Linked DNA regions of Pseudoxanthobacter soli DSM 19599. Each later gene encodes a partner of the first gene's protein in a complex. Links are inferred from orthologs where the notes say so. Each region holds a gene or a part of one and is shown on either strand. Other genes may lie near its edges.

Region 1 (5,315 bases):
CCGCGACTGGTTTGGCCGCAACGGGCTTGGCCGCAACCGGCTTGGGCGCAACGGGTTTGGCGGCTGCAGCAGGCTGGCTTGCCGTCGGCTGGGTTGCCACGACGGGGGTGGCGGCAGGCGTGGTCGCGGGAACGGAGGTGCGCAGAGGTGCGGCGGCCATCGCGTCAGTCGCCGCCGCAGTCGCCGGCGTCGGAATGACAGCAACGGGCTTTGCCGGAGCGGCCACCGGCGCCGCGAGCGCGGGCGAAGCGACGGCGGGTGCCGCCGCCGCAGCCGGAACGGCCGGCACGACGGCCGGAGCCGCGGAGGCCGCACCACCGGAGAGCGCCGGGCGGGGCACCGGCAGGACTTCCATCGAGAGATTGGCCGGCAGGCCCGCCGCGCTGGCACCAGAGGCTTCGAGCGAGGCCACCTGGACCGGGGCGGCCGGCTGCGCGGAAGCGGTCGCCACCCCAGCCGGATGGACCGGCAAAACCTGAACCGGAGCGCCCTGAGCCGGCGTGGCCTGAGCGACCGCGGACGCGGCGGGATCGGCCTCGGCGGCTCCGGCGAGCACCGGCGCGCCCTCGCCGGCCGGTGTCTTCGGCTTTCCAAAGAGGCCGTCGAACCAGCCGCGGATCATCGTGCCGCCGCTTTCGAGGATGCCCGCCTTGGCGGTGCGCGTGTCCCCGGCCTGATCGGCCTGCGCCGTGCCGGGCTTCTCAGGCGGCAACAGCCCGGAGGATTCCGTGTCGGCGGACGCGACCTGAACCTGCCCCGGCGTGGCGGCGGTCGTGGCGGCGGGCGTGGCAGCGATGGCCGCCTCGGCGACGGCGGGCCGCGCGGAGCCGGTGGCGACCGTCGTGGCGGAGGCAACGGCGGCTTCCGCCGGAAGCGGCGCGGCCGTCGCGGCGGCGGGCGCGGTCGACGCAGGTGCGGCGGACGAAGGTGTAGCGGACGAAGGCGCAGCGGAGGCGATCATGACCGACGCCGCGGCGGGCCGCTTGGCGATCGGCTGCGGCAGGCCCGGGCGGACGATGGTCGACTGATTCGGGTTCGGGTTGGCGCTCGCGATCATCAGGAAGCGCGCGGCGTCTTCCTCGCGCTGCTTCTCGCGGCGCACCTTCGGCAGGAGCGCGGCGACCTTGACGTCGTCCTGCTTGCTCTTGGAGGCGACGGCGAGCTGCAGCGTCTGCGGCATCGTCAGTTCCGGGCAGTCCCGGGTCGGGACCAGCGCGGCACCGGACTTCACCGGCGTGGAATCGAACACGTACTTGCGGCCGCAGACATCGACCTTCGGCACCTGACGGGTGACTTCGAAATGGTCGTAGCCCTCCTTCAGCATCTTCCAGAAGGGCATGTTGGGGTCGTCATAGTGCTCGGCGATGTTCTCAGGCGTCATCTTGAACGGATAGGCCTGGAACTGGAACGCCTTCTGGCCGCCGGCGAAGGCATCGCGGGCGAGCGCATAGATCTGCTCGATCTGGGGATCGGTCATCGCGTAGCAGCCGCGCGACGAGCAGGCGCCGTGGACCATCAGATTGGTGCCGTAGCGGCCGAGCGAGCGGTCGTAGGCGTTGGGGAACCCGGTGTTGAAGGCGAGATAATAGTTGGAATTCGGGTTCATCAGGCCCTGGGTGATCATGTAGAAGCCTTCCGGCGCTTGCCGGTCGCCTTCCTTCACCTTCGGGCCGAGATTGCCGGACCACTTGCAGATATCGAACGTCTCGAGCAGCGCGTAGCGGCCGTTGCGGGTCTGCTTCCAGACCTCGAGCTTGGACTCCTTCTTGAACAGCCGAACCATGATCGGCGAGTTCTTGTCCATGTCGAGGGTCTGCATCCGCGCGACCAGGATCGGGCTCACCGGCGCGCGGGACTTCTGCGGTCCGCCATAGACCGTCTTGTAGGGGGAAACCGTCGCGACCTCGTCGGCCTGGCAGCCGGCGAGCACCAGCGCGGCCGCCATCACCGCGGCGCGGCCGACGGCCTTGGCCGACAGCACGCCGAAAGCGCGGGAAGCACGCACGGAAAGCTTCGCCCGCCCGTTGGCGCGGGTTTCGCTGGCGCCGCCTTCGCGGTCGCCGGTGGTGGTCATTCTGAACATCAGATCGGCCGACATCACGCTCGAAACGAACTCCGGAACGGGTCGCCTTGGGTCATCCTGACCGGGTCGGAAAACAAGCCTTTCCAAGCACCGGACGGACGCCGCTGGCCGCTGGAGAATAACGAGACACGGTTACCAAGTGGTGATCGCCGAACGAATGCCGAACACCCACCCCGCGGCGGAGAGATCGCTCGGCGCCCGATCACCACCGGCAAGCGCGCAAGACGGGAGAACAACCCGCGCAGATGCTGCCCCAAGCCGCGCGTGCGCGCAACGGAAAGGATGCAATTTTAGAGATTGCGGCCGATGGCGAGGAACTTTTCCCGCCGCATCCGCTTGATGCTGTCCGCGTCGTGCCCGACCAGATCGTCCAGCGCGCGCGATACCGCCTCGCCGACGCCCTGGAACACGGTCGCCGGCCCGCGATGGGCGCCGCCCACCGGCTCGGGGATGATCTCGTCCACCACGCCGAGCCGCACGAGGTCGTCGGCGGTGATCTTCATGTTGGTGGCCGCGTCCTGCGCGCGGGCCGAATCGCGCCACAGGATCGAGGCGGCGCCTTCCGGCGAGATCACGCTGTAGACCGAGTGCTGCAGCATCATCACGCGGTTGGCGGTCGCGAGCGCGATCGCCCCGCCCGAACCGCCTTCGCCGATGATGACGGCGACATTGGGCACGCCCAGATTGAGGCAGGCTTCCGTCGAGCGCGCGATCGCCTCGGCCTGGCCGCGCTCCTCCGCGCCGATGCCGGGATAGGCGCCGGCGGTATCGACCAGCGCCACGACCGGCAGGCCGAAGCGGTCCGCGATCTCCATCACGCGCACGGCCTTGCGGTAGCCTTCCGGCCGCGCCATGCCGAAATTGTGCTTGAGGCGGCTCTGGGTGTCGGAGCCCTTTTCCTGGGCGAGGATCGCCACCGGGCGGCCATGGAAGCGTCCGAGGCCGGTGATCACCGCCGCATCCTCGCCGAACGCGCGGTCGCCGGCGAGCGGCGTGAATTCCGTCACGAGAGCGCGGATATAATCGACGGCATGGGGCCGGTCGGGATGGCGCGCCACCAGGGTCTTCTGCCAAGGCGTCAGCTTGGCGTAGGCGTCCTGAAGCGCCTGCGCGGCCTTGGCCTCGAGCCGGGCGATCTCGTCACCCACATCGACGGCCGCACCGTCGGCGGCGAGCGCCCTGAGCTCCTGGACCTTGCCCTCGAGGTCGGCAACCGGCTTCTCGAAGTCTAGGTAGCTGCGCATTCCACCGTCCGTGACTGGTCTTCGACCGCCCCGGCGGCCATCCGTCGGACGGCAAGGAACAGGCGATCGCACACAGAAAAACATCCGGCCGCGCCGGGCCGGGCGAACTCAAGGCGGGAGTAGTGGCTACCTGAGAGGCAAAATGTCAAGGCCGGCATGTGCGCGCCGTGTGCCGTTTCGCCCCACGAGCCGGGTCGGACGGCCCCCGAAGCGGCCTGGAAAAGTGTCCGCGACGGACGAGAACGCTTGTTTCGCCGCCGCCGCTCGCCCATCGTGCGCCCTCCCGCCTTTGACCGGTTTGCCGATGTCCGAACGCCTCGTCCTCGCCACCTGGAACGTCAACTCGATCCGTTCGCGGCTCGATCATCTCGCCCGCTTCGTCGAGATGCGCGCGCCCGACGTGATCTGCCTGCAGGAAACCCGGTGCCCGGACGGCAGCTTCCCCAGCGCGGCGGTGCGCGCGCTCGGCTACGAGCACATGACGCTGAACAGCCGCAAGGGCCACCACGGCGTCGCCATCCTCTCCCGGCGCCCGCTGACGGGCGCGACGCCGGAACAGATCGCCTCCCAGGAGGAGGCGCGCCAGCAGCGCGCCGGGGTCGCCTTCGCCGGCGGCCTCGTCACCGTGCACAATCTCTATGTTCCGGCGGGCGGCGACATTCCCGACCCGGCCGTCAATCCGCGCTTCGCCGCCAAGATCGCTTTCCTCGATGCCATGCACGCGTGGTCGCCGGCGGTGACGGGCGAAGGCGGCGCCATCCTGGTCGGAGACCTCAACGTGGCGCCGCTGCCCGAGGACGTCTGGTCCCACCGCCAGCTGCTCGACGTCGTCAGCCACACGCCCGGCGAAACCGGGCGCATGGTCGACATCCTGTCCTGCGGCTGGGTGGATGTGGTGCGCGCGGCGCGCCCGGTACCCGAGAAGGTCTATACGTGGTGGAGCTACCGCTCCCGCGACTGGCGCGAGAGCAACAAGGGTCGCCGCCTCGACCACGTCTGGGCGACGCCGGACATCGCCGCCCGCGTCGTCTCGGTGGAGATCATGGACGAGACCCGGGGCTGGGAGCGGCCCTCGGACCATGTCCCCATCGTCATCACGCTGGAAGCCTGAGGGCTCAGCCGACGGCCGGCGCCGGCTCGCCGGCATCCTCGGCGGCGGTCCGCGCCTGCAGGTCCTTCACGGTCGCGAGTTCGGTGGCGACCAGGCCCGCTTGGGCCGCGAGCGCCGAAAGCTGCGCCGCGAGGCGCGCGTGCATCTTGCCGGCGATGGCCGGATATTCCAGGAGCATCCGCCGGAACGCCGCCCGGCGGATCGCGAAGACGTCCGTCGGCTCCGCCGCCACGGCACGGAAGGCGTAGGGCCCCTCGACCAGCAGGCTTTCCACCGTCAGCACCGCGCCGGGACCGGCCTCCACCGGCACCCGGTCGCCGGACGCATCGGAAAGCTCGAACCGCCCGGACGCCACGACAAACCCGCCATCGGCCGGCGCACCCGCCTCGAACAGCACCTCGCCGCCGGCGACCGACCTGCCCTCGCCGCTGAAGGCGAGCAGCCGCAGCTGGTCGTCGTCGAGATCGGCGAACAGCGGAACGCGCCTGAGGGCGGCGATGTCTTCGGCAAGACTCATGTCAGGCAAGACTCATGTCACATGGCTCATGTCGCGAGACTCATGTCGCTCCGTTCCGGCCGAGGCCCGCGTTCAGGCCTGTGCCGCGTCGCGCGCCGGGTTCGGCACCAGCTTGTAGCCGCCGCCTTCGGTCACGAGCAGTTCCGCCGAGGAGGGATCGCGCTCGATCTTCTGGCGCAGGCGATAGATGTGGGTTTCGAGCGTGTGGGTGGTCACGCCCGAATTGTAGCCCCAGACCTCGTGCAGCAGCACGTCGCGCCCGATCGCCTTCTCGCCGGAGCGATAGAGGAACTTCAGGATGGCCGTTTCCTTCTCGGTCAGGCGCACCTTCGAACCGCGCTCGTCCACCAGAAGCTTGGC
Region 2 (4,097 bases), on another replicon or contig:
ATGAACAGCGGACGGGGGTGACGCTCCTCGAGGTCGGCCATCACGCCGGAGATCGCCTCCCCGGCCGCGGGATTGTGCCCACCGTCGAGCCACAGCTCCGATCCGGGGGGGCAGAGATCGACCAGCCGGCCGGCCGACAGGCGCTGCATGCGCGCGGGCCATTCGATGGCGCCGAGGCCGCGCTCGGCCGCAGCCATCCCCGGCCACAGCGCCGCCGCGCGCAGCGCGGCGATCGCGGTTCCCGCGTTGGCGAGCTGATGGCGCCCGACGAGGCGCGGCAGTGGCAGGTCGAGCAGGGCATCCTCGTCCTGGAAGACGAGCCGCCGGCGCTCCTCGGTGACAGTCCAGTCCTGCCCGCCGAGATGCAGCGGCGCCTGCTGGCGCGCCGAGACCCGTTCGATGACTTCCGCCGCCACCGGCTGCTGCGGCGCGGAGACGACCGGCACGCCGCGCTTGATGATGCCCGCCTTCTCCCGCGCGATGCTGGCGAGATCGTCCCCGAGGAACTTCTCGTGATCCATCGAGATCGCGGTGATGACGCTGGCGAGCGGCTTTTCCACCACGTTGGTGGCGTCGAGGCGGCCGCCAAGCCCGGTTTCGAGCAGCAGCACGTCGGCCGGATGGGTGCTGAACAGCACGAGCGCCGCGGCGGTGGTGATCTCGAACACGGTGATCGGCGCGCCGTCGTTGACCCGCTCGACCTCGTCGAGCGCCGCGATCAGCGCCTCGTCGGTGACGAACCGGCCGCCGCCCGGCTGGCCGAGCCGGAATCGTTCGTGGAAATTGACGAGATGCGGCGAGGTATAGACGTGGACGCTCTTGCCCGCCGCCTCCAGGATCGCCCGCATGGTCGCGGTGACCGAGCCCTTGCCGTTGGTACCGGCGACGTGGATCACCGGCGGCAGCTTCGTCTCGGGATGGCCGAGCGCCGCGTTCAGCCGGTGCACCCGGTCGAGCGACAGGTCGATTTCCTTGGGGTGCAGCTTGGCGAGGCGCTGCAGCGTGGCGCCGGTGCGGTCCATCACGTTCGGTTCGGCCGGCCCGTCAGGCCGCGACCGTGGCGGGCACGTTCGCGACACCCTCAGCGGCGGCCGGAGCATCCGCCGGCGGCTGCCCCATCAGCACCCTCAGCACCCGCGACAGCGTCGGACGGATCTCGTGACGGTGGACCACCATGTCCACCATGCCGTGAGCCAGCAGATATTCCGCCCGCTGGAAGCCATCCGGCAGCTTCTCGCGGATGGTCTGCTCGATGACCCGCGGGCCGGCGAAGCAGATCAGCGCGCCGGGCTCGGCGATGTGGATGTCGCCCAGCATGGCATAGGACGCGGTGACGCCGCCGGTGGTGGGGTTGGTGAGCACGACGATGTAGGGAAGGCCCGCTTCCTTCAGCGCGGCGATGCCGACCGTGGTGCGCGGCATCTGCATCAGCGACAGGATGCCTTCCTGCATCCGCGCGCCGCCGGAGGCCGCGAACAGCACGAACGGGGTGCCGGCGATCCGCGCCGCATCGAGGCCGGCGATGATCGCCTCGCCGGCGGCCATGCCGAGCGAGCCGCCCATGAAGGCGAAATCCTGCACGGCGGCGGTTAGGTCGAGCCCGTCCAGCCGGCCGCGGGCGACGATCACGGCGTCATCGAGCCCGGTCTTGGCGCGGGCATCCTTCAGCCGGTCGACATAGCGCCGCTCGTCGCGGAAACGCAGCGGATCGGCCGCGACCTGCGGCGTCGGAAGCTGTTCGTAATTGCCGCCGTCGAACAGGAGCTCAAGCCGCTTGCGGCCGGGAATCTTCATGTGGTGGCCGGAGCCCGGCACCACCCACTGGTTCGCCTCGAGATCGCGATGGAACACCATCTCCCCGGTTTCCGGACACTTGATCCAGAGATTCTCGGGGACCTCGCGCCGGTTCAGGAACGAGCGGATCTTCGGGCGGACGACAGTGTTGATCCAGTTCATCAATAGCCTCGTTCAAGGCGGCTCGGCCGGGGGCAACGAACCGCATCGCACCGCCGGTCGGCGGAAATATGGCTGTCAGGCCGTGTGGGCGGTCTTCACGCCGGCGGCGAGCGCCGCGACCAGATCGCGAACCGCATCGACACTCGCCGCGGTCGCGCGGCCCTCTTCGTCGAGCGTGGCCGCCAGCGCCTGGACGATGGCAGAACCGACGACGACGCCATCGGCTATACGGCCGATGGAGGCCGCCTGCTCGGGCGTCTTCACGCCAAAGCCGACGGCGACCGGCAGATCGGTGTGCGCCTTGATGCGGCGGACCGCCTCGCCGACCACGGCGGCATCCGGCGCCGCCGTGCCGGTGATCCCGAGGATCGAGACATAATAGACGAAGCCGGAGGTGTTCGCGAGCACCGAGGGCAGACGCTTCTCATCGGTGGTGGGCGTCGCCAGCCGGATGAACGAGATACCGTGCTCGTGCGCCGGCAGGCACAGCTCGTCATCGGCCTCGGGCGGCAGGTCCACCACGATCAGCCCGTCGACCCCGGCCTTGCGGGCGGTCTCCAGGAACCGTTCGATGCCGTAGGTGTAGATCGGGTTGTAATAGCCCATCAGCACCACGGGAACGGCGTCGTCGACCTCGCGCAGCGCCGCCACCATGGCGAGCGTTCCCTCAAGCGTCTGCCCGGCCTTCAGCGCCCGCTGGGACGCGGCCTGGATCGCCGGCCCGTCCGCCATGGGATCGGAGAACGGCATCCCGATCTCGATGATGTCGGCGCCGGCCGCCGGCAGCGCGGCGAGGACCGCCGCCGACGTCGCCGGATCGGGATCGCCCGCGGTGAGGAACGTCACCAGCGCCGGGCGGCCTTCCGCCTTCAGCGCGGCGAAGCGGCGGTCGATGCGGGAGCCGGCAGCGACCGGGTTGGACAGGGGGGCGTTCATGTCGGTTCCGCTCAGATATCGAGGCCGAGATGGCTTGCGACGGAGAACACGTCCTTGTCGCCGCGGCCGGACAGATTCATGACGATGATCTCGTCCTTGCCCATGGTGGGGGCGAGCTTGATCACCTCGGCGAGCGCGTGGGCGGATTCGAGCGCCGGCAGGATGCCCTCCAGCCGCGACAGCAGCTTGAACGCCTCCAGCGTCTCCTCGTCGGTGGCCGGCACATATTTCACCCGGCCTGTGGCGTGGAGGTAGGAGTGCTCGGGGCCGATGCCGGGATAGTCGAGGCCGGCGGAGATCGAGTGGCCTTCGAGGATCTGACCGTCGGCGTCCTGCAGCAGGTAGGTGCGGTTGCCGTGCAGTACGCCCGGCCGCCCCTTGTTGAGCGAGGCGCAGTGCTCGTCGCCGTCGAGGCCGTGGCCGCCCGCCTCTACGCCGACCATCTTCACGTCGGGATCGTCGAGGAAGGGGTGGAACAGGCCGATGGCATTGGAACCGCCGCCGACGCAGGCGACGAGGACATCGGGAAGCCGGCCCTCGGCCTCCAGGATCTGGGCGCGGGTCTCCTCGCCGATCACCGACTGCAGGTCGCGCACCATCGCCGGATAGGGATGGGGGCCGGCCGCGGTGCCGATCAGGTAATAGGTCGATTCGACGTTGGTCACCCAGTCGCGCAGGGCCTCGTTCATCGCGTCCTTCAGCGTGCCCGCGCCGGACGTCACCGGCACCACCTCGGCGCCGAGCAGGCGCATGCGGAACACGTTGGGCTTCTGCCGCTCGATGTCGGTCGCGCCCATGTAGACCACGCACGGCAGGCCGAAGCGGGCACAGACCGTGGCGGAAGCGACGCCGTGCTGGCCGGCGCCGGTCTCGGCGATGATCCGCGTCTTGCCCATGCGCTTGGCCAGCAGGATCTGGCCGAGGCAGTTGTTGATCTTGTGGGAGCCGGTGTGGTTCAGCTCCTCGCGCTTCAGATAGATCTTGGCGCCGCCGAGATGCTCCGTCAGGCGGGGGGCGAAGGTCAGCGGGCTCGGGCGGCCGACATAGCTCGTCCGCAGCGCCGCGTGCTCGGCCTCGAAAGCCGGGTCGGTGCGCGCCGCGTTCCACGCCGCTTCGAGGTCGAGGATCAGCGGCATCAGCGTCTCGGCGACGAAGCGGCCGCCGAACATGCCGAAGAAGCCGCGCGCATCGGGTCCCGAACGCCA

What was found.
Region 2: the proteins of BUF17_RS06970 (region 1) and accD are in contact, whole or in part, in a solved structure (PDB 8UXZ), measured with the Escherichia coli proteins. The link is inferred for Pseudoxanthobacter soli DSM 19599 from one-to-one orthologs.

Annotation. Positions count from the first base shown.
Region 1 is NZ_FRXO01000002.1:579,757-585,071, forward strand. What follows is about bases 1,351-4,237. They hold BUF17_RS06970 (acetyl-CoA carboxylase carboxyltransferase subunit alpha), read right to left. Parts: upstream 3,328-4,237; coding sequence 2,374-3,327; downstream 1,351-2,373. Other genes in these bases: BUF17_RS06965 (L,D-transpeptidase family protein), read right to left, coding at 1,351-2,074; BUF17_RS06975 (exodeoxyribonuclease III), read left to right, coding at 3,632-4,237. In the rest of the region: more of BUF17_RS06965, read right to left, coding at 1-1,350; more of BUF17_RS06975, read left to right, coding at 4,238-4,438; BUF17_RS06980 (Crp/Fnr family transcriptional regulator), read right to left, coding at 4,443-4,955; BUF17_RS06985 (response regulator transcription factor), read right to left, coding at 5,028-5,315. UniProt on the Escherichia coli protein: Component of the acetyl coenzyme A carboxylase (ACC) complex. First, biotin carboxylase catalyzes the carboxylation of biotin on its carrier protein (BCCP) and then the CO(2) group is transferred by the carboxyltransferase to acetyl-CoA to form malonyl-CoA.
Region 2 is NZ_FRXO01000005.1:255,456-259,552, reverse strand. What follows is about bases 1-2,884. They hold accD (acetyl-CoA carboxylase, carboxyltransferase subunit beta), read right to left. Parts: upstream 1,957-2,884; coding sequence 1,045-1,956; downstream 1-1,044. Other genes in these bases: trpA (tryptophan synthase subunit alpha), read right to left, coding at 2,032-2,884; BUF17_RS13935 (bifunctional folylpolyglutamate synthase/dihydrofolate synthase), read right to left, coding at 1-1,022. Also shown: more of trpA, read right to left, coding at 2,885-2,892; trpB (tryptophan synthase subunit beta), read right to left, coding at 2,904-4,061.